3 regions of the Belnapia sp. genome follow, and region 3 is predicted to be linked to each of the others. Evidence: predicted binding sites of a transcription regulator. Region 3 holds the regulator's gene; each other region holds the start of a gene.
The links. The regulator LexA, encoded in region 3, represses DNA repair genes until DNA is damaged. The targets are predictions, from matches to a motif close to TGTTCTANNTANGTTC.
Positions count from the first base shown of each region.

Region 1 (7,494 bases), on a different contig from region 3:
GATCCCGGGCTTCCGCATGCTGATGCAGGAGAACCGGGACCGTGCCGTCTTTGCGAAGATGACCGGAAAAGGTTGAGCGCTACTCCGCGCTCGCCTCGTCCAGCGCCGCCACCTGCGCCGGGCTGAGGCCGAGCACCGTCGCGCCGAGCAGGTCGCCCAGCTGCTCGAGGCTGGTGGCGCTGGCGATCGGCGCCGTCACCGCCGGCTTGGCCAGCAACCAGGCGATGGCCACCTGCGCCGGCGTTGCCGCCGTCTCGCCCGCCACGGCGTCGAGCGCCGCCAGCACTTTATGCCCGCGCGGCGTCAAGTACTTGCCCATGTTGCCGCCGCGCTTGCTCTTGCCGAAATCCGCCTCCGATCGGTACTTGCCGCTGAGGAAGCCCGAGGCCAGCGCATAGTAGTTGATGACGCCAATGCCCTCCGCCTGGCAGAGCGGCCCGAGCGCTTCCTCGAAGACCTTGCGGTCCATCAGGTTGTAGAGTGGCTGCAGGGTCTCGTAGCGCGGCAGGCCCTCCCGGGCGCTCACCTCCAGCGCCTGCTTCAGCCGCGGCGCCGAGTAGTTGGAGGCGCCGATCGCCCGCACCTTCCCCGCCTTGACGAGCTCAGCGAAGGCGCCGAGCGTCTCCTCCAGCGGCACCGTCTCGTCGTCCTTGTGCGCCTGGTAGAGGTCGATGACGTCGGTCTGCAGGCGGCGGAGGCTGGCCTCCACCTCCTGCATGATCCAGTCGCGCGAGAGGCCCTGGTCGCCCGAGCCCATCTTCATGCCGACCTTGGTGGCGATGACGACCTGGCTACGCTTGCCGCTCGCCTTCAGCCACTCGCCGATGATGGTCTCGCTCTCGCCGCCCTGGTGGCCGGGCGCCCAGGCGGAATAGACATCCGCCGTGTCGATGGCGTAGAGCCCGGTATCCACCAGCCGGTCGAGGATGCGGTGCGACTGGGCCTTGTCGATGGTCCAGCCGAAGACATTGCCGCCGAACATCAGCGGCGGAACCTTGATGCCGGACCGCCCGAGGCTGCGCTGTTCCATCACCCGTCTCCCCTTATGCGGGAAGGAGCATGGTGTCAGCCCCCGGGGATGTCAGCCCTTCATCAGCCCGGCCGCGGTCAGCGCCTTGCGGATCACCCCGCCCGGGTCGATCGAGTCGAGCTTGATCCCGCCTAGGGTGAAATCCTCCCCCGCCGGCTGCTCGGCCTGGTTTCCGTCCTGGTCGATGACCCGGCCGGGGACAGGACGGCTTGCCGGGCGCGCCTGGCCCTGCGGCCGGCGTGCCGGTTGCTCCACCGGCAGCCCGAAGAACTCGGCGATGGCGGCGGTGGAGCCGATCCCCGCCTGGAGGAAGAAGGGCCCTGCTTGGCCGATGCCGCTGCCATCGAGCGGCACGCCATGGGCCATGCCGGCGATGGCATGGTGCTCGAGCACCACCCGCCCCTCGGCATCGCGCCAGGCCAGGGCCCGGTGCGCGCCGCTGCCGGACTGGATTGGCGCCCCGGTGGTGCCGTGCAGCGCCGCCCATTGCCGGACGAGCTGCTCCGCATTGGCCGGCCGCACGGTGGTATCCGCATCGCCCTGCCAGATGGAGACGCGCGGCCAGGGCCCCCGATGCGGCGAGGCGGCGCGGACCAGCGCTGCCCATTCGGCGGCCGAGCGGGGCTTCCCGCTCGCCATGGCCTCGAAAGCCTCCGGCATGCTGGCCGCGGCGCCGAAGGGCAGGCCGGCGATGATGGCGCCGGCGGCGAAATCCTCCGGATAGGTGGCGAGCAGGTTAGCCGCCATCGCCCCGCCGGCCGACAGCCCGGTGACGAAGACCCGCTTCGGGTCGATCCCCCGCGTCGCCACCATGTGCCGGATGGCGGAATGGATGGAGGCGACCTCGCCCTGGCCGCGGGTGGAATCGCCCGGCTCGAACCAGTTGAAGCAGCGGTTCGGGTTGTTGGCCTGGCGCTGCTCCGGCAGCAGCACGGCGAAGCGCCCGGCCTCGGCGAGCGCCGTCCAGCCGGTGCCCGCGGCATAGCCGGCCGCGGTCTGGGTGCAGCCATGCAGGGCGACCACCAGCGGCGCGCCCTGGGGCAGGCCCTCCGGCAGGTAGGCGAGCATGCGGACGGAGCCGGGGTCGGCGCCGAAGCCGGCCAGCTCGACGAGGTCGTCCGCCTCCGTCGCGGCGCCGGCCGCGGCGCTCATCCTGGCCTGCTGCTGGCGAACCAGGTCGGACAGGCGGCTGCGCATCTGGTTCAAAGGCTGGTCCTTTCGGGCGGTGAAGCGGAATGGCCCGCATCTCTTGCGACCCCAGCGTGCCGGTGCGGCCCTGGTTTCGCTGCACTGCAACATAAGTCTCGGCAGACCCGCATTCCAGGCTGCAACGCTTGCTTGTCATGAACGTTAAGGGAACACGACCGCGAGGAGCAACGCCGACCATGACCGAGAACCCGAAGCGCGACCCGGAGCCCGGCTCCAACACCATCAAGGACCCGGATGACTGGACTACCGGCGACCAGAAGATGACCGGCGCCCAGGCCAGTTACTTGAAGACCCTCAGCGAGGAGGCAGGCGAGGAATTTGACCCGGAGATGACTAAGGCCGATGCCTCCCGCCGCATCGACGAGCTCCAGGCCAAGACCGGCCGGGGCACGTAACCACCCCGCTTGTCCGGAGCCATCCCCCCATGCTTAAGCAGGGGGGATGATCCCGGACAGGCCCTCCACCAGCCGATGAGCCCGCTGAATGCGCGACGGCTGGCGAATTTCCGTGCCAACCGGCGCGGCTGGTGGTCCTTCTGGATCTTCGCCGCGCTCTTCCTCGTCACCCTCTTCGCCGAATTCATCGCCAATGACCGGCCGCTGGTGGCGCGGGTGGATGGGCAATGGTTCGTCCCCGTCCTCGCCGACTATGCCGAGAGCGACATCCTCCCCGACGGCCTGCCGACCGAGACGGACTGGCACGACCCGGCGCTGGTCGAGGAGATCGCGCAGCGCGGCGGCTGGATGCTCTGGCCGGCCATCCCCTATTCCTACGCGTCGGTGGTGCGCGACCTCGGCCGGCCGGCGCCCTCGCCGCCCTCCGCCCGCAATTGGCTCGGCACCGACGACCAGGCGCGGGACGTGCTGGCGCGCGTCATCTACGGCTTCCGCATCTCGGTGCTGTTCGGCTTCACCCTGACCATCCTCGGCTCCGTCATCGGCGTCGCGGCGGGGGCGGTGCAGGGCTTCTATGGCGGGCTGACCGATCTGCTCTTCCAGCGCTTCATCGAGATCTGGTCGGGCATGCCGCAGCTCTTCCTGCTGATCATCCTGGCCAGCATCATCCAGCCGAGCTTCTGGGTGCTGCTGGTCTTCCTGCTCGCTTTCTCCTGGATGAACCTGACGGGGGTGGTGCGCGCCGAATTCCTCCGCGGCCGCAACCTCGACTATGTCCGCGCCGCCCGCGCGCTCGGCGTGTCGGACACGCGGCTGATGGCGCGGCACATCCTGCCGAATGCGATGGTGGCGACGCTGACCTTCCTGCCCTTCACCCTTTCGGGCAGCGTCACCATCCTTGCCTCGCTCGACTTCCTCGGCTTCGGCCTGCCGCCCGGCTCGCCCTCGCTGGGCGAGCTGCTGAGCCAGGGCAAAAACAACCTCCAGGCGCCCTGGCTGGCCTTCACCGGCTTCATCGTGCTCGGCGGGGTGCTGACGCTGCTGATCTTCATCGGCGAGGCGGTGCGCGACGCGCTCGACCCGCGCAAGCTCCCGGGCGGCGGCCGATGACGGCGCCGCTGCTCTCGGTCGAAAACCTCACCATCGCCTTCGGCGCGCGGCCGGTGGTGCGCGGCCTCTCCTTCACCCTCCGCCGCGGCGAGACCCTGGCGTTGGTCGGCGAGAGCGGCAGCGGCAAGTCGCTCTCGGCCCTCTCCACGCTCCGCTTGCTGCCGCCTGCGGCGCGCATCCTCTCCGGCCGCATCACCCTCGACGGCACCGAGGTGCTGGGTGCCGATGAGCGCGCCCTGCAACGTTTGCGCGGCGGCGTGGCGGGGATGGTCTTCCAAGAGCCGATGACCTCGCTCAACCCGCTGCACGGCATCGGCCGTCAGGTGGGGGAGGCGGTGACGCTGCACCGCCTGCTCGCCGGCGCCGCGCTGCGCGCCCGGGTGCTGGAGCTGCTGCACCGGGCCGGCCTGCCGCGCGCCGAGGAGCGCCTCGCCGCCTACCCCCACCAGCTCTCCGGCGGCCAGCGCCAGCGGGTGATGATCGCCGCCGCCCTCGCCAACGATCCGAAGCTGCTGATCGCCGACGAGCCGACCACCGCGCTCGACGTCACCATCCAGGCGCAGATTCTCGAGCTGCTCGCGAAGCTCAAGGCGCGGCTCGGCATGGCGATGCTGCTCATCACCCATGACCTCGCCATCGTCCGCCGCCATGCCGACCGCGTGGTGGTGATGCGGGATGGCGAGGCGGTGGAGCAGGACGCTGCCGCCGCCCTCTTCGCCAGGCCGCAGCACCCCTACACGAGAATGCTGCTGGCCACCCAGCCGCAGGGCCGCCCGGCGCCGGTCGCCCCCGGGGCCCCGCTGGTGGCGGAGGCGGATGAGCTGCGCGTCCACTTCCCCATCCGCCGCGGCCTGCTGCGCCGCCAGGTCGGGGCGGTGAAGGCGGTCGACGGCGTCTCGCTCGCCGTGCGCGAGGGTGAGACGCTCGGCCTCGTCGGCGAGAGCGGCAGCGGCAAGACGACGCTCGGCCTGGCCCTGCTGCGGCTGGAGGGGAGCGAGGGCGCCATCCGCTTCGAGGGCCAGGACATCCAGCCGCTCTCCCGCCGGGCGCTGCGGCCGCTCCGCCAGCGGATGCAGATCGTCTTCCAGGACCCCTATGGCTCGCTCTCGCCCCGCCTCTCCGCCGGCGAGATCATCGGCGAGGGGCTCGAGGTGCACGAGCCCGGGCTCACCCTGGCCGCGCGGCAGGCGGCCGTCGCCGGCGCGTTGGAGGAGGTCGGCCTCGACCCCGGCATGGCGCAGCGCTACCCGCACGAGTTCAGCGGCGGCCAGCGCCAGCGCATCGCCATCGCCCGCGCGCTCGTCCTGAAGCCGCGCCTGCTGGTGCTGGACGAGCCGACCAGCGCGCTTGACGTCACCGTGCAGGCGCAGGTGGTGGAGCTGCTGCGGGCGCTGCAGGCGCGGCACCGCCTGGCCTATCTGTTCATCAGCCATGACCTGCGCGTGGTGCGCGCGCTGGCCCACCGCATCATCGTGCTCAAGGACGGCCGCGTGGTGGAGGAGGGCGAGGCGGAGCAGCTCGCCACCGCGCCACGCGAGCCCTATACCCGCGCGCTGATGGCGGCGGCATTCGACCTACGCGCCGAGGCGGGAGCATGACGGAACTGGAGCGGCTGCGCGCCCTGACGGCGTCCGGGCAGGTGAAGCTCGGCGTGCATATCCGCCGGATGAACTCGCCAGGCAGCCCGGTTTATCGCACGCGGGAGAACGTGGCGCCGGCGGCGGTCATCCTGCTTCTCTCCTTCGGGGCCACCGTGCTGGTGCATTTCTATCTCGGCGCCGCGGTGCTGGCGGCCGGCTGCTGGTGGTGGCTGGCGAGGCATGTGCCGCAGGTGAAGGACGGTGTCTTCGACCGCACCGCCGCGCTGGTGCTCGCTGATGAGCGCCACTTCGATCTCTGGTGGTCGCAGGGCGTGCTGAGCCTCTACGCGCGCCTGGCCGATGGCGAGGAGCGGGCGGCGACCCCGCGGCAGGACTGGCGCGCCTGGATCCGCGCCCTGCCGGACGGGCTGCAGATCCTCGAACCGAGAGGGAATTAGGCGATGGCCGTGTTGCTCTCCACCAAGGCCTCCACCATGGAGGACTGGCGCGATGCCCTGCTCGAGGTCGATCCGGGCCTCGAGATCCGTCTCTTCCCCGAGGCGGGCGACCCCGCCGAGATCGAGGCCGCGGTCTGCTGGACGGCGCATGACCTGGCCGAGCTGCGCCGCTACCCGAATCTCAGGCTGCTCGTCTCTATGGGCGCCGGCGTCGACCACCTGCTGCGCCCGCCGGGCCCCCCGCCCGGCGTGCCTGTGGCGCGCCTCGTCGATGAGCGGCTCACCCAGGGCATGACCGAATGGGTCCTGCTCAACGTGCTGCGCTTCCACCGCCAGGACCTCGAGTATCGCGCGCAGCAGGCGGCGCGGGTCTGGCGCGAGCTGCCGGCACCCGACACGGCGCGGCGGCGCATCGGCATCCTCGGCCTCGGTGCGCTCGGCGGCGATGCGGCCCGCGCCCTGCTGACGCTCGGCTTCCCGGTGATGGGCTGGTCGCGGCGGCCGAAATCCCTGCCCGGCGTCGAGGGCTTCCATGGCGAGGAGGGCCTCGCCGCCATGCTCGGCCGGAGCGACATCCTGGTCTGCCTGCTGCCGCTGACGCCGGAGACGCGCGGCCTGCTCGACGCGGTACGCCTCGCCCTGCTGCCCGAAGGCGCCTATCTGCTGAACTCCGCCCGCGGCGGCCATATGGTCGCGGCCGATGTGCTGGCCGCGCTCGACGGCGGCCGCCTCGCCGGCGCCGCGCTCGATGTCTTCGAGCCGGAGCCGCTGCCGCCGGAGCATCCCCTCTGGGCGCATCCGAAGGTAGTGCTGACGCCCCATGCCGCCAGCATCACCATCCCCCGCAGCGCGGCGCCTCAGGTGGTGGAGAACATCCACCGGGCGCGTGCGGGGCTGCCGCCGTTGAACCTCGTCGACGTCGCCGCTGGTTACTGAACCCTCCCCACAAAACCGGCGCGCAGCCTTGCGGGGACCTTGCAGGAAGTCGGTTCAGCCGGCCTTGCGGTTCTCGCGCGAGGTATCGGCATTGGCGGCCTCGTTGGCGACGGCCGGCATCTCGTGGGTCTGCGTCTCCGCCTCGGACATGATCTGGCGCATGTCGCGTAGGAAGGCCGTGCCCTTCAGCGTGCGTTGCACGATGACGCTGCGGCGGTCCATCGGGTCTACCTTGCGGCGCGCGAGGTCGAGCTCGCCAAGGCGGTCGAGCGCCCGGGTGATGGCCGGCTTGGAGACGTTCAGCTCCGCCGCCAAGCCGCGGACCGTGTGCGGACCGTCGGTCAGGTAGACCGTGAGGAACACCCCCAGCTGACGTGCCGAGAGGTCGGGCCCGTCGCGCCGGACCAGCGCCACCACCGTGTCCCGCAGAATGCCGACCAGCTGGTCGGGGTTGCTCTGTACCGCCATGTCTCCAATCCCCTCGCCCATTTGGGCCCTTGAACACATCCGGCGAGCAGGCCCTGACCTGCCAGCCGGCATCACCACTTTTGAAGTCACTTCAGTTCTGTATACTGTTCGCCCGCTTATGCATCAGAGCGGCTGGACCAAAAAAGTTTCCCCACCATCTCGTTCTCGTTACCGGACCGGCCCGCTTGCCGGTCCGAACAGGGTCGCAATGCCTTGCGCCAAGGCCCGCAAAGCCTGGGCTTCCCCGCCTTCCGGCCGTCCGGGACGGTTGGCGTCGTTCCAGGCATAAAGGTCCAGATGCGCCCAGC
Region 1 covers NZ_JCACHU010000182.1:183,642-191,135, forward strand. Annotated here, with positions in the region: gene AC5JJ1_RS29335 (hypothetical protein) at 1-76, shown strand, start outside; gene AC5JJ1_RS29340 (aldo/keto reductase) at 80-1,030, opposite strand; gene AC5JJ1_RS29345 (extracellular catalytic domain type 1 short-chain-length polyhydroxyalkanoate depolymerase) at 1,082-2,227, opposite strand; gene AC5JJ1_RS29350 (DUF3072 domain-containing protein) at 2,416-2,634, shown strand; gene AC5JJ1_RS29355 (ABC transporter permease) at 2,710-3,744, shown strand; gene AC5JJ1_RS29360 (ABC transporter ATP-binding protein) at 3,741-5,342, shown strand; gene AC5JJ1_RS29365 (hypothetical protein) at 5,339-5,782, shown strand; gene AC5JJ1_RS29370 (2-hydroxyacid dehydrogenase) at 5,786-6,718, shown strand; gene AC5JJ1_RS29375 (MarR family transcriptional regulator) at 6,773-7,186, opposite strand; gene AC5JJ1_RS29380 (leucyl aminopeptidase family protein) at 7,355-7,494, opposite strand, start outside.
Region 1: a site for LexA is predicted at 2,376-2,391, ahead of AC5JJ1_RS29350 (DUF3072 domain-containing protein). Genes of this name have one in related genera too.

Region 2 (7,494 bases), on a different contig from region 3:
CGGCGGAAGCTGACCGCGACGGGGATGTCATTGGCGCGGAGGAAGTCGCGGATATCGGCGCGGCCTTCCTCGGTCCAGCAGCCGCCGCCGCCGAGCACGGCGAGCGGGCGCCTGGCCTGCGCCAGCATCGCCATCATCCGCTCCATCGCCGCCGGCGAGGGGTGTGCAGGCGCGACATGGGCGGGGCCGATATCCGGCACCGAGGCCATTTCCTTCTGCATCTCCTCGGAGATGGCCACCACCACCGGGCCGGGGCGGCCGGAGGTGGCGACGTCGAAGGCATGGGCCATCAGCTCCGGGATGCGCGCGGCATCGTCGATCTGCGTCACCCACTTGGCGAGGGGCGCGAACATCTTGCGGTAGTCGACCTCCTGGAAGCTCTCCCGATCGGTTTCCTCGAAGGGGATCTGGCCGATCAGCAGCACCAGCGGCGTACTGTCCTGGAAGGCGACATGTACGCCGATCGCCGCATGACAGGCGCCCGGGCCGCGCGTGACGATGGCGACGCCCGGCCTGCCGGTGAGCTTGCCATAGGCCTCCGCCATATGGACGGCGCCCGCCTCGAAGCGACAGGTGACGAGTTGGATGCGGTTGCGCTGGGCATAGAGCCCGTCGAGCAGGTCAAGATAGCTCTCGCCGGGGACGCAGAAGGCGTGGCTGACGCCCTGCGCCACCAGCGCATCGGCCAGGATATGCCCGCCGAGCCGCGCCTCGGTCCGCCTTGCCTGCGTCATGCGTGAGGTCTCCGTCCCGTATGGCCTTCGCTCCGGCGGACCATAGCGAGGCGCCGCGCGCGCGTCACCCTGCGCCGAGCGCGCCGCTCGCCGTGCCGGCAAAGGTCTGCCGCAGCTCGCGCTTCAGCAGCTTGCCCGCGGTGTTCTTCGGCAGCGACTCGGCGATGATGATGCGCTTGGGCAGCTTGTAGGGAGCGAGCAAGCCGCGCGCATGGGCGAGGAGGACGGACTCGATATCGGCGGGCGCGTCGGCGCGCGGGACGACGACGGCGGCGACCGCCTCGATCCATTTCGGGTCGGGCACCGCGATGACGGCGACCTCGGCGACCGCCGGGTGGGTGAAGAGCGCCTCCTCAACCTCGCGGCTCGCCACCAGCACGCCGCCGGTGTTGATCAGGTCCTTGGTGCGGTCGACGATGGCGAGGTAGCCCTCCGCGTCAATGGTCGCCACGTCGCCGCTGTGGAACCAGCCGCCCTCGAAGGCGCGGGCGGTTTCCTCCGGCATGTTCCAGTAGCCGAGCAGGAGCTGCGGCGAGCGGTGCACCACCTCGCCGCGCTCGCCGGGTGCCACGTCGCGCATCTCCGCATCGACGACCCGGGTCTCGACATTGAGAACGGGTCGTCCGATGGAGCCGGGCCGGGCTTCGTGCTCCTCCGGCCGCAGCACCGTCGCCAGCGGTGCGATCTCGGTCTGGCCGTAGCAGTTGAAGGGCTGCGCGCCGGGCAGGCGGGCGCGCAGCTCCTGCAGCACGGGCACGGGCATGATGCTCGCGCCGTAATAGACTTTGCGCAGGCAGGCGAGGTCCCGCGCGCCGAAATCCGGGTGCTGCAGCAGGGTGATCCAGACCGTAGGCGGGGCGAAGAAGGCGGTGATGCGCTCCCGCTCGATCAGCTCGAGGCAGGTAGCGGCGACGGGCGCGTCGATCAGCAGGGTCGGGATGCCGGCGAGCAGCTGCGGCATGGTGAAGGCATGCATCTGCGCCGTGTGATAGAGCGGCAGGGCGGCGAGGGAGCGGTCGTCCCGCTGCATCTCCAGCTCGATGATGCAGCTGGCATATTCGGCGAGCAGGCCGCGATGCGACATCATCGCCCCCTTCGGCGCGCCGGTGGTGCCGGAGGTGTACATGATTTGGACGAGGTCCTCGTCCTGCACCGCCTCGCCGAGCAGCTCGGCCGCATCCCACTGCGGGTCGAGCGCGGCGGCGAGGATGTCGAGCGCCCCCTCCCCCGCATCAATGGTGCCGCCGCGGACGCCGGGCACCGCGGCGCGGGCGGCCTCGGCCGTCGCGGCGAGCGCCGGCTGGTGCAGCAGCAGCGCGGCGCCGGACTGGCGGAGGACGTATTCGACCTCCTTCGCGGTCAGCGCAAAGTTGATCGGCACATGCACGAGGCCGGCCCGGGCGCAGCCGAGCCAGAGCAGCAAGTAGGCGTCCGAGTTGCGGCCATAGACGACGACGCGGTCGCCCGGCGCCAGGCCCGAGGCCAGCAGGCAGCGGCCGATGCGGGAGGCGGCCTGGTCGAGCGCGGCATAGCTCCAGGCGCGGTCGGCGAAGCGGAGCGCCCCGCGGTCGCGGAAGCGCGCCGCCGCGCGCCCCAGCGCATCGCCGATGATGTTGCGCCGGGCGCGCGCGCCTGTCTCGGTCATGGGAGCCTCCCCGCTCTTCGGCGGGGAGTGTAGCCTAGGATTCGAGCGTGGCGTCGAGGGTGATGCTGGCGTTCAGCACCTTGGAGACCGGGCAGCCGGCCTTGGCGGCATCGGCGAGCTTCTGGAACTCCTCCTGTGACAGGCCGGGGACCTTTGCCTTCAGCGTGAGCGCGACGGCGGCAATCTTCCAGCCCGCGCCCTCCTGCTCGAGTGACACCTTGGCCGAGGTGTCGAGCGCCTGCGCCTCATGCCCGGCGCCCGAGAGCTGGAAGGCGAGCGCCATGGTGAAGCAGCCGGCATGGGCGGCGGCGATCAGCTCCTCCGGATTGGTGCCGGGGCCGTTCTCGAAGCGCGTCTTGAAGCCGTACTGGCTGCTCTTCAGCACGCCGGACTGGGTGGTGAGGCTGCCGGTGCCCTCCTTGCCGCTGCCCTGCCAATGCGCGCTGGCGCTGCGATGGATGCTGGCCATGCCTGTCTCCTTCGTATGTTGACAACGGGCCAACAGATGGGTCGGCGCCCTCCTGCTTCCAGACGCTATTCGGCGGCTGGCATGTTCACCTGCTGCTGTTGCCCGCGCAGCAGGGCCATCTCGTTGCGGAGCATGGCAACCTCGGCGCGCAGCTCGGCCAGCTCCTCCCCCACCGGGTCGCAGGGGGCGTCGAGCAGCCCGTAGCCGGGGCTCGGCGCGCGGCGCGGCGGGAGGATGCGGTGCTCCTGCGGCGGGCGGGCGGGGATGCCGACCACGGTCTCGCCGGCGGGCACCTCGGCGACGACCACTGCATTGGCGCCGATGCGGGCATTGTCGCCGATGCGGATGGGTCCCAGCACCTGCGCACCGGCGCCGATCGCCACGCCGTTGCCGATGGTCGGGTGGCGCTTGCCGGGCTGGCCGGAAAGGCCGCCGAGCGTGACGCCGTGATAGATCAGCACGTCGTCGCCGATCTCCGCCGTCTCGCCGATGACGACGCCCATGCCATGGTCGATGAAGAGCCGTCGGCCGATGGTGGCGCCGGGATGAATCTCGATGCCGGTGACGAAGCGGCTGGTGTGGGAGACGGCGCGTGCCAGGGCACGGAAGCCGGTGCGGTACAGGCCGTGCGCGACGCGATGCATCAGCACGGCGTGAAGGCCGGCATAGCAGGTGAAGGCTTCGATCCAGGTCGGGCGGGCCGGATCACGGGCGCGAATGGTGCGGGTGAGTTCGAGGAGTTCCATGGTCCGCCCTATTCGAGCCAGGAAGGCACGGCCAGGCCGCGATCGCGCAGGAAGGCCGGGTTGAAGATCTTGCTTTGATACCGCGACCCGCCATCGCAGAGGATAGTGACGATGGTGTGACCCGGCCCTATCTGCCGCGCCACCGCAATCGCCGCCGCGACATTGATGCCCGCGGAACCGCCGACCGAGAGTCCCTCGTGGAGCTGCAGGTCGTAGACCTGCTCCAGCGCCACCGGGTCGGCGACCTGCACCGCATCGTCGATGAAGGCCCGGCCCTGCTCCAGATTGCCGGGGACGGTGGAGGCCTGGCCTATGCCCTCGGTGATCGAATTGCCCTCGGCCTTGACCTCGCCGGTCTTGACCCAGCTGTAGAGACCGCTGCCCATCGGGTCGGCGAGGACGATGCGGATCTCCGGCTTCCGCGCCTTCAGCGCGCGGGCGACGCCGGCCAGGGTTCCGCCGGTGCCGCAGGCGCAGGTGAAGGCATCGATGCGGCCGCCGGTCTGGTCCCAGATCTCCGGGCCGGTGGTCTCCTCGTGCGCCGCGGCATTGGCGAGGTTGCCAAACTGGTTGGCCCAGACCACGCGCTTCCCCTCCGCCGCCAGCTCCTCGGCGATGCGGCGGGAGGTGTGCACGTAATGCCCGGGGTCGCGGTAGGGCTTCGGCGGGATCAGGCGGAGGTCGGCGCCGATCATGCGGAGGAAGTCGAGCTTCTCCTTCGCCTGCGTCTCCGGCACCACGATGATGGAGCGGTAGCCGCGCGCATTGGCGACCAGCGTCAGGCCGATCCCGGTATTGCCGGCGGTGCCCTCGACCACGATGCCCGGCTCGCCGGGGATGAGCTGGTCGCGCCGCTCGGCGTCCTCGATGATGCCGAGGCCGGCGCGGTCCTTGACGCTGCCGCCCGGCTGCATGAATTCCGCCTTGCCGAGGATCTCGCAGCCCGTCGCCGCGCTGGCACGGCGCAGGCGGATGAGGGGCGTGTTGCCGATGGCGCCGGCGAGGCCATCCACGATTCGGGCGGTCGGCGTGGGGCTCATGCGGTCTCGTCTCCTGGCGTTCGGATGATCTGCGCGCGGCCCGGGGTTGGATTCAAGGGGTCCTGGCGACATTGCGGGGCCGCACCGGGCGCATAAGGGTTGACCGCAGGCCTACCGCTGCTGGAACATAAGACGAACTCGATATGACCCATCCCCCCGACGACGCACCCCGGCCTTGGCTCGACCGTCCGGCCCTGCGCGCGGCGCTGGCGGCGCGCCGCATGCGGGACGCGGGCGTCACCGGCAGCCTTTCGCTCTGCCCCGCCATCGATGCTGCGCTGCCCGGCGGCGGATTGCCGCGGGCGGCGCTGCACGAGGTGCTGACGGAAGAGCCGGAGGCAGCGGCCGGGTTCTGTGCGCTGCTGCTGGCGCGGGCGGCGGCGGAGAGCGGCGGAAGCTTGCTCTGGATCGCGGCCGACGGGTTTCCGGTCGGGCTCGGCCGTTTCGGCCTTTCGCCGGCTGACCTACTGCTGGTCCGGGCGGCGCGGCCGGAGGATGCGCTCTGGGCCATGGAGGAGGGGCTCGGCAACCCGCGCATCGCCGGCGCGGTGCTCTGCCTCGACACCGTGGAGCCGATGGCCCTACGCCGGCTGCAGCAGGCGGCCGGCGCGGGCGGCGGGCTCGGCCTCTTGCTGCGGCAGCAGGCAGGCGAGGCAGGTGCTGCGACGTGCTGGCGGGTCGGCGGCGGCAGCGCAGGCCTCGGCGATCCGCGCTGGCGGCTGGAGCTTCTGCGCTGCCGCGCCGGGCGGCCGGGACGCTGGGAAGCCGTATGGCGGCCGGCGCAAGAGCGGCTGGACATCGAGGAGGACGAGGCAGGGGCCCAGGCCGAGCCGCGTCGCCGCCGGGCACGATAGGGTGAGCGGCCTTCCCATATTTGCGAATGGTTCTCAGTTGCGATAGCCTCTCCCCTCCGTCGGAGAGAGCGATATGGCGACGCATGGCCTTCCCGCCTGGCCTTGGGCCGATACAGAGACTGCCGAGCTGCCACCCGCCGAGGCGCTGCTGCTGGAAGGAATGCGACGCTGGGCCCTCGCGGCCCGCACCGGCGCCGCGACACTGGCCGCGATGCGGCTGCCCTTCATCGCCGAGGATGCGACGGCGGCGCTGCGGCCGCTCGATGCGCTGCTCCGGGCGGTGAGCGCGCATGGGATGCCGGGCATCGGCTGCCCGCTCTGCCCACGATCCACGCCGAACGAGGCGGAACTGCTGCTGGTCATGGCGCTCGCCCAGCGCGGCAGCCGGAGCCAGGCGCTCGGCCTGCTGCTGCGCTACCTGCCGCCGGCTGCTGCCTATGCGGCCATGCCGGAGGCGCTGAATCTCGGCGTCGCCATGCGCAACGCCGGGCTGCTGCTGCGGAATCCCCTACGCATGCGCTGAGGCGAGGCCTGCTCAGTCGGCGGCGGCCAGGGTGACGAGCTCCGCCCCCTCCTCCACGCTGTCGCCGGGCGCGCAGCCGATATGGGCGACGACGCCATCGGCCGGGGCGGTGATGCGAAGCTCCGTCTTCATCGCCTCGAGCACGGCGAGGACCTGGCCGCGGGTGACCGCCTCCCCGGGCTGGACCAGGACCTGGACGACGCGGCCAGGGATCGGGGCGGAGAGCCGGCCGGCACCGGCAGCCTCGCCGCCCAGCGGCGCATAGGGGTCGAGCCAGCGCAGGCTCCATTCGCCCTCCGGCAGCATGACCTGCACGGCATCGCCATCGCGGAGGAGCGGGACGCGATGCGCGGTGCCGTCGAGCACCACCTGCAGGGCGCCATCCGGCAGGCGGCGGCCGGACAGCGGCAGGTCGCCCTCCCACCCTGCCCCGGCGGCGGTGAGGCGGAGGCGATGCACCGCCTCCCCATCCGCGAGCAGCAGGAGGCGGGACCCGGCACCCTGGAGACGCCAGCCATCCCGGCGGTCCCACGGATCCTGCGGCGGGGCTGCCGGCGGCAGCAGCGCCTCGAGCGCCGCGGCGGCGATGGCCAGGCGCGGCGCCGGGCCGGGCGGCGGCTGCAAGGCCCCGGCATGGCGCCCGGCGAAGCCGGTATCGAGCTCCCCCGCCAGCATCGCAGGATGCGCCGCGAGACGCGCGAGGAAGCCGAGATTGCTGGTGATGCCGGCGATGCGGCATTCCGCCAGCGCCGCCGAGAGCCGGGCAAGCGCCGCCGGGCGATCCGAGCCCCAGGCGACGAGCTTGGCAATCATCGGGTCGTAATGCGGGGTGATGGCATCGCCCTCGACGACGCCGCTCTCGATCCGCAGGTCGGGCGCGGGCTCCGGCAGGCGGAAGCGGCGCAACGGGCCGGTGGAGGGCCGGAAGTCCTGCGCCGGATCCTCGGCATAGAGCCGCACCTCGACGCTGTGGCCCCGGGTCGGCGGCGGCTCGCGCCGCGGCAGCGGCTCGCCGGCCGCGATGCGCAGCTGCCATTCCACGAGGTCGAGGCCGGTCACCATCTCCGTCACCGGGTGCTCGACCTGGAGGCGGGTGTTCATCTCCATGAAGAAGGCGTCCTCGCCCTCGACGATGAACTCCACCGTGCCGGCCGAGACGTAGCCGACCGCCCGCGCCGCGGCGATGGCAGCGTCGTGCAGCCGCTCGCGCAGCGCCGGCGGAAGGTCGGGGGCCGGCGCCTCCTCCAAGACCTTCTGGTGGCGGCGCTGGACGGAGCAGTCCCGGGTGTGGAGGTGGATGGTGTTGCCGTGGCTGTCGGCGAAGACCTGAACCTCGACATGGCGCGGCTTCTGCAGGTAGCGCTCGAGCAGCACGCGGTCATCGCCGAAGGCGGCGCTGGCCTCGCGGCGGGCACCGGCCAGTTCCGCGGCGAAGTCCTCGGCCCGCGGCACGGGGCGCATGCCCTTGCCCCCGCCGCCGGCG
Region 2 covers NZ_JCACHU010000043.1:14,525-22,018, reverse strand. Annotated here, with positions in the region: gene AC5JJ1_RS06115 (thiamine pyrophosphate-dependent enzyme) at 1-734, opposite strand, end outside; gene AC5JJ1_RS06110 (fatty acyl-CoA synthetase) at 799-2,379, opposite strand; gene AC5JJ1_RS06105 (OsmC family protein) at 2,414-2,848, opposite strand; gene cysE (serine O-acetyltransferase) at 2,914-3,594, opposite strand; gene AC5JJ1_RS06095 (cysteine synthase A) at 3,603-4,634, opposite strand; gene AC5JJ1_RS06090 (ImuA family protein) at 4,778-5,488, shown strand; gene AC5JJ1_RS06085 (hypothetical protein) at 5,562-6,011, shown strand; gene AC5JJ1_RS06080 (acetyl/propionyl/methylcrotonyl-CoA carboxylase subunit alpha) at 6,024-7,494, opposite strand, start outside.
Region 2: a site for LexA is predicted at 4,758-4,773, ahead of AC5JJ1_RS06090 (ImuA family protein). Genes of this name have one in related genera too.

Region 3 (7,494 bases):
CAAGTCGAACTGCGCTTTAAATTACCGAACATTTCGGTATGTCTACGCTATCTGACAAGTTGAGATACAACTTCAAGTATCACAACCTTCAGAAGCTCGCGTAATAGTTGCATATGCGGTGCGAGAGGGTGCTATCCCTCGCACAAATGCCATCCGCTTTTGCTCGGCCAGCCCTCCAATGGCCCGGCAGGTTCGCGCCGATGTCCGCGTGGAAAAGCCTCCTTGCGGACGAGCGCCCCCGGCTTGCCCTATGGTTAACCGTGGCCCTCGGTGCGGGCGTGCTGGTCTATTTCGCCTGTCCGTCGGAACCCCCTCCGGCAGCGAGGTGGCTCGCACCCCCCCTCTCGCTCCTGGCGCTCTGGGTTCGGGCGCGACGGCCCGTGGGCGGGCTGCTGCTCGGGCTCGCGGCCGCCGTCGCGATCGGCTTCGCCCTGGCGAGCTGGCAGGCGACGCGGATGCCCCGCCGGCTGGCGGGGCTATCCCTGCTGGCGATGGGGATGCTCAGCGGGGCGTTGGACCGGCCGCCGGATCTGCTGGTCTCGGGCGACGGCCGCCTCATCGCGCTGCGGGCGGGGGAGGCGCTGTTCCTCCAGAGCCAGTCCGGCGCCTCCGCCTTCGTCCGTGAGGATTGGCAGCGGATGCATGGGGCTGGCCGCACCGAGGCCCTGCCGCGCGAGGGCGAGGCGGCAGACGGCGCGCTCCGATGCCGGGCCGGGGCCTGTGCGCTACGGCCGGATCCGGCCGGGCCTGAGGCAGTGCCGCTGCGCGGCGCCTGCCTCGCGCAGGTGGTGGACCGCCTCGCCCTCTGGCGCGACGGGCCGCATGCCATCTGGCTGCTCCGCACCGGAGCCCGGGTGATCAGCGACCGGGCCTGGCGAGGCGACCGGCCCTGGGTGCCGCCGGTGCCGGCGCCGCGGGGCCTCGCCTCGGCGGCGCCCGCGGCGGCGGCCGAATAGCCTAGTAGCGGCGCAGCAGCCCGATCAGCCGGCCCTGAACCTTCACCCGGTCCGGGCCGAAGATGCGGGTCTCGTAGCGCGGGTTGGCCGGCTCGAGGGCGATGGAGTTGCCCTTGCGGCGCAGGCGCTTCAGCGTCACCTCGTTCTCATCGACCAGGGCGACGACGATGGCGCCGTTATCGGCGATGTCGCCGCGGCGGATGATGACGGTGTCGCCATCGAGGATGCCGGCCTCGACCATGGAGTCGCCAGCGACCTCGAGCGCGTAGTGCTCGCCATTCGTCAGGAGGGCGGCGGGGACCTCGACGCTGCTCCCGCTGTCGCGCAGCGCCTCGATCGGCAGGCCGGCAGCGATGCGGCCATACAGGGGGAGCTGGACGGCCGCCGCCTCGTTCGCTGCGCGTTGGACGCCGGGGAGGTTCGGCGCGAAGCGGCCATGGATGACATTGGGCGAGAAGGCCGGGGCCGCCGGGGCAGGGGCCGCCGCAGGCTCCGCCGCGCGCCGCGGGGCGATGTTCTCCGGCAGGCGGATGACCTCGAGCGCCCGGGCGCGGTGGGCACGCCGCTTCAGGAAGCCACGCTCCTCGAGTGCCGTGATGAGGCGGTGGATGCCGGACTTCGACTTGAGCTTCAGGGCCTCCTTCATCTCCTCGAAGGACGGGGAGAAGCCGGTCGCGCGCAAATGCTTGTCGATGAAGATCAGCAGCTCATGCTGCTTGCGGGTAAGCATCGTCTCCTCCGTGGGCTGGCCCTGCGTGTGGCTGGCGAACAAACCACGAATCGCACGGATGTTCTACGGAAGTTCCATCATCCGGTCAACTGTATCGAATCAAAGACCGAGAGCACCAAGTGGGATGACCTCGACCGGCGCTCCGGCCGGCACGGCCGGGGCGCCCGGGGCGCGGAGGATCAGGGCGTCGGCGCGGGCCAGGGTCTTCATCATGGAACTGTCCTGCACCGCGAAGGGCGTCGCGAGCGGGGTGCCCTCGGGGCCAGGTCGCAGGGTGGCGCGGAGGTGGTCGAAGCGGCGGTCATTCGCCGGAAGGTCGGCGCCGGCCAGGGCGCGGATGGTCCGCGGCGCGGCGCCAGGCAGGCCGGAGAGCCGGTCGAGGGCAGGGATCAGGAAGAGCACGCTGCAGACCAGGGCCGAGACCGGGTTGCCAGGCAGGCCGAGCACCGGCGTTGGGCCGAGCCGGCCCCAGATCAGCGGCTTGCCGGGCCGCATGGCGATCTTCCAGAAGTCGAGGGTGAAGCCCTCCGGCCCGAGCGCGCTCTGCACCAGGTCGTGATCGCCGACGCTGGCGCCGCCGGTCGTCACCAGCAGGTCGCAGGCACGGGCGGCGCGTGCCGCCTCGGCGATGGCCTGGCTGTCATCGGGGGCGATGGGCAGGACCAGCGGCTCGCCGCCGCCGGCGCGGACCAGCGCGGCGAGCGCATGGGCGTTGCTGCTGACGATGCCGCCGGCGGGGATCGGGTCGCCGGGCAGGGCGATCTCGTCGCCCGTCGCCAGGATGCCGATGCGGGGCGCACGATGAACCGCGAGCCAGGGCGTGTTGGCGGCGGCGGCGAGGCCGATGTCGCGGGCAGTGAGGCGGCGGCCGGCAGGCAGCACCTCCTCGCCCTCGGCGAAATCGAGGCCGCGCCGACGGATCCAGCGCCTGGGGCGGACAGCCTCCTGCACCTGCACGGCACCCTCCGCGACCACGGCGTCCTCCTGCAGGAGGATGGCATCGGCCCCGGGCGGGACGACGCCGCCGGTGAAGATGCGGACGGCCTGGCCCGCGCCGACCTCGCCCGCGAAGGGATGGCCGGCCGGCGCCGTGCCGATGACGGCAAGGCGGGCACCCTCGGTGGCCTCGGCGGCGCGGACCGCATAGCCGTCCATCGCCGAGACATCGGCCGGCGGCTGGGTCAGGCGGGCGAGGACGGGACGGGCAAGGACGCGGCCCCAGCCGGCCGGCAACGGCACGGTCTCGGCCGGGGTGGCGGCGAGGGCGTCCAGGATACGGGCCCGGGCTTCCTCGACCGAGATCATCACTCCGCCTCGTAAATGCCGGACTTGCCGCCGGATTTATGGGACAGGCGCACGGCCTCGATGCGCATGCCGCGGTCGATCGCCTTGCACATGTCGTAGACGGTCAGCGCCGCGACGGTAACGGCGGTCAGCGCCTCCATCTCCACGCCGGTGCGGCCGGTCAGCGCGACGGTGGCCTCGATCTCCACCGCATCGGGCGCGGCGGGGGTGAGGTCGACGGCCACCTTGGTCAGCATCAGCGGGTGGCAGAGGGGGATGAGGTCGGCGGTGCGCTTCGCCGCCATGATTCCGGCCAGGCGGGCGACGGCGAGGACGTCGCCCTTGGCCATCTGGCCCTCGACGATGCGGGCGAGGGTGGCCGGGTCCATCACCACGCGGCCGCGGGCGATGGCCTGGCGCTGCGTCTCCGCCTTGCCGCCCACATCGACCATGGCGGCGCGGCCTTCCGCGTCGAAATGGGTGAGAGGCGGCGCCTCGACCATCAAAGGGCCTGGACGAGGGCGGCGGCGGCGGCGGTGAGGTCCGGCTGGCGCAGCAGGCTCTCGCCGACCAGGATGCAGCGGGCCCCGGCCTCGGCCATGCGGCGGACATCGGCGGGGCTTCGGATTCCGCTCTCGGCAATCGGCAGGCGGTCGGCCGGGACCAGCGGCGCCAACTCGTCCGAGGTCGCAAGGTCGGTCTGCAATGTCTTGAGGTTGCGGTTGTTGATGCCGATCAGCCGGGTCTGCAGGCCCAGTGCCCGGTCGAGCTCGGCATGGTCGTGCACCTCGGCCAGGACGCCCATGTCGAGGCTGCGGGCGATGTCCTCCAGCTCCTCGGCCTGCTGGTCGGAGAGGGCGGCCATGATCAGCAGGATGCAGTCGGCGCCCATCGCCCGGGCCTCGAAGACCTGCCAGGGATGGACCATGAAGTCCTTGCGCAGCACCGGCAGGGCGCAGGCGGCGCGGGCGGCCTTCAGGTGGTCGGCATGCCCCTGGAAATAGGGGGCGTCGGTCAGGACCGAAAGGCAGCTCGCGCCGGCGCGGGCATAGTCCTCGGCGAGGCGCGCCGGCTCGAAGGGGTCGCGGATCAGCCCGCCCGAGGGGGAAGCGCGCTTGATCTCGGCGATGAGGCCGACCCGGCCCTCGGCCACGGCCTCGCAAAGGGAGGTGACGAAATTACGGGGCGGCGCGGCGGCGCGGGCCTGGCGCTCCATCTCGTTGAGCATGGTGGCGGCGGACCGGGCCCGGACCTCCTCGTACTTGTCGGCGAGGATGCGGGAAAGCGTGCCCGACACGGCCTGGGGCTCGGGGATGATGATATGGGGGGCGTTCATGCTGCAGTGGCGTCCTTCAGGCGGGCCAGTACGGCAGAAGCGGCCCCGCTGTCGATGGCCGCCGCGGCCCGCGCCGCGCCGGATGCAAGATCGGTATCGCGACCCGCAACGACCAGGGCCGCGGCAGCATTCAGCAGCACGATGTCGCGGTAGGGGCCCGGGGCGCCCTCCAGCAACGCGGTGAGGGCGATGGCGTTCTCGGCCGGCTCGCCGCCGCGGATGGCCTCGGGCGGGGCGCGGCGGAGCCCGGCATCCTCCGGGGCGATGGTGAATTCGCGGATCGCGCCGCCCTGGAGCGCGACGACCTGCGTCTCGCCGGATAGGGCGATCTCGTCGAGGCCCTGGCCATGGACGAGCCAGGCGGCCTCGGTGCCGAGGCGGGCGAGGGTCTCCGCCATGGGGCGCAGCCAGGCGGCGTCATAGGCGCCGGTGAGCTGGCGGCGGACCCGGGCCGGGTTCGCCAGCGGGCCGAGCAGGTTGAAGATGGTGCGGGTGCCGAGCTCGACGCGGGGCCCGGCGGCGTGGCGGAGCGCGGCGTGGTGGCGCGGCGCCATCAGGAAGACCATGCCAGCCGTCCGCAGCACCGCCTCCAGCCGGTCGAGCGGCACGTCGAGATCGATGCCGAGGGCAGCCAGCGCATCGGCGGCGCCGGAGCGGGAGGAGAGGGCGCGGTTGCCGTGCTTCGCCACCGGCACGCCGCAGCCGGCGACGACCAGCGCCGTCGCCGTCGAGATGTTGAGGCTGCCAGAGGCGTCCCCGCCGGTGCCGACGATGTCGATGGCGCCGTGCGGCGCGTCGATCGCCGTCATGCGGGCGCGCATGGCGCGGACGGCGCCGGTCATCTCGGCAACCGTCTCGCCGCGGACGCGCATGGCCATGAGCAGGGCGGCGATCTGGGCCGGCGTCGCCTCGCCCGCCATGATGATGCCGAAGGCGGCCTCCGCCTCGCTCTCCGCCAGGCGCTCGCCGGCGGCGAGGCGGGCGAGGACCGGCTTCAGCGTGTTCACGCCGGCACCCGCGCCTTGGCGAGCAGCAGGAAGTTCCGCAGCAGGTCGTGGCCGTGCTGCGAGGCGATGCTCTCCGGGTGGAACTGCACGCCCCAGATGGGCAGGCTGCGATGGGCGAGGCCCATGACGAGGCCGTCCTCGGTCCAGGCGGTGACCTCGAGCTCGGGCGGCAGGTCGTCGCGGCGGACGACGAGGGAGTGGTAGCGCGTCGCGCGGACCGGGCTCGGTAGGCCGGCGAAGAGGTCGGAGCCGCGGTGATGCACGTCCCAGACCTTGCCATGGACCGGATCGGGCGCGCGGATGACGGTGCCGCCGAAGGCCTGCCCGATCGCCTGGTGGCCGAGGCACACGCCCATCAGCGGAATGCCGGCCGAGGCGGCGGCGCCGATCAGCGGCAGGCAGATGCCGGCCTCGTTCGGCGTGCAGGGGCCGGGGGAGAGCAGGATCGCCTCCGGCTGCATGGCCAGCGCTTCCTGGCTGGTCAGCGCATCATTGCGCCGTACCTCGATCTCCATCCCAAGGTCGCCAAGGAAGTGATAGAGATTGAAGGTGAAGCTGTCGTAGTTGTCGATCAGCAGGATCATGGCTTAGGACTTTCGGGCCGGCTCGCGGCGGGGTCAAGCGCGGGCGGCGGCGGGGCCGGGGGCGCGGGCGGGCGCACCGGCGGCAGGGCCGGGCCGCTGATGACGTCGAAGTCGAAATCGCTGCGTTGCATGTCGGGCCTCCTTCGGGGTGGGGGCCGGCACCGCTGGCGAAGGTGCAGAGACGCAAAAGCCGCCAGCGGGTGGCGGCTTCTGAGGTCTGCGAGGGTGCGCTGATCCTTAGGCCGCCGGTTCGTACCAGCGGTACCAAAATCGCGTGGCGGGGATCGCGCGCTGCACCATGGCCGAAGTCGTGCCATGCTGCGGCGCGCGGTGCAAGCGCGATCAGAAGCCGTAGAGCCGCGCCGGGTTGTCGACGAGGATGGCCTGGCGCTGCGCCGCCTCCGGCGCCCAGTCGCCGAGCGCGTCCATCAGCACGCCGTCATCCGGCACCTCCTCCGGCGAGGCGAGCGAAGGGTGGGGCCAGTCGGTGCCCCAGACGCAGCGCCCGGGCGCGGCCGCGAGCATGGCGCGGGCCATGGCGGCGACATCCGCATAGGGCGCGCCGGCGATGGAGGAGCGGTAGCCGCAGAGCTTGGCCCAGGCGCCGCCCCGCAGCAGGCGGAGCAGGGCCTGGAAGGCAGGGTTCTCAACGCCCTGCCGGTCGGCCTTCACGCCGCCCATATGGTCGAGGACCAGCGGGCAGGGCAGGCGGGCGAGCACCGGCTCCAGCGCCAGCAGCTCGGCAGGGTGGGCATAGACCTGCAGGTGCCAGCCAAGCTCGGCGAGGCGGGCGCCGAGCGCTTCGAGCCGGACCAGCAGGGCGTTGCTGCCGCTCACCGCATTGATGCGCATGCCGCAGGCGCCGCGGGCCGCCATGGCGCGGAGCGCAGGGAAGTCGAAGCCCTCGTCGATGACGACGACGGCGCGGGTGCGGTCGCGGCCGAGGGCGTCCACCGCATCAAGCGTCACGGCATTGTCCGTGCCGTAGACGCTCGGCTGGACGATGACGGTGCGCTCGATGCCGATCGTGGCGGCCATCGCCCGGTAGGCGGCGAGCGAGGCCTCGGGCGGCGTGTAGGAGCGGCCCGAGGAGAGCGGGTAGCGCGCGTAGGGGCCGAAGAAGTGCATGTGGCAGTCGGTCGCGCCCGCCGGCGGCTGCCAGCGGGGGCGGCTGGTGACGGCGCGGGCGCCGGGGCAGGGGCGCGTCACCCGCGGCGGCCGGCGGCAAAGCGGACCGCCTCCTCCGCCGCGCGGAACAGGGCGCGGGCCTTCTGCTGCGTCTCCTCATACTCGGCGACCGGGTCGCTGTCGGCGACGACGCCGGCGCCGGCCTGGACATGCATCACCCCGTCCTTCACCAGGGCGGTGCGGAGGCCGATGCAGGTGTCCATGCCGCCATCGGCACCGAAATAGCCGAAGCCGCCGGCATAGATGCCGCGCCGGGAGGGCTCCAGCTCCTCGATGATCTGCATGGCGCGGACCTTGGGGGCGCCGGTCAGCGTGCCGGCCGGGAAGCCGCCGGCCAGCGCGTCGAGCGCCGAGAGGCCGGGGCGCAGCCGGCCGCGGACCTCGGAGCCGATATGCATCACCTGCGAGT
Region 3 covers NZ_JCACHU010000166.1:36-7,529, forward strand. Annotated here, with positions in the region: gene AC5JJ1_RS25590 (hypothetical protein) at 261-956, shown strand; gene lexA (transcriptional repressor LexA) at 958-1,686, opposite strand; gene AC5JJ1_RS25600 (molybdopterin molybdotransferase MoeA) at 1,786-2,991, opposite strand; gene moaC (cyclic pyranopterin monophosphate synthase MoaC) at 2,991-3,473, opposite strand; gene trpC (indole-3-glycerol phosphate synthase TrpC) at 3,473-4,306, opposite strand; gene trpD (anthranilate phosphoribosyltransferase) at 4,303-5,313, opposite strand; gene AC5JJ1_RS25620 (anthranilate synthase component II) at 5,310-5,897, opposite strand; gene AC5JJ1_RS25625 (hypothetical protein) at 5,894-6,028, opposite strand; gene AC5JJ1_RS25630 (amidohydrolase family protein) at 6,240-7,106, opposite strand; gene trpE (anthranilate synthase component I) at 7,103-7,494, opposite strand, start outside.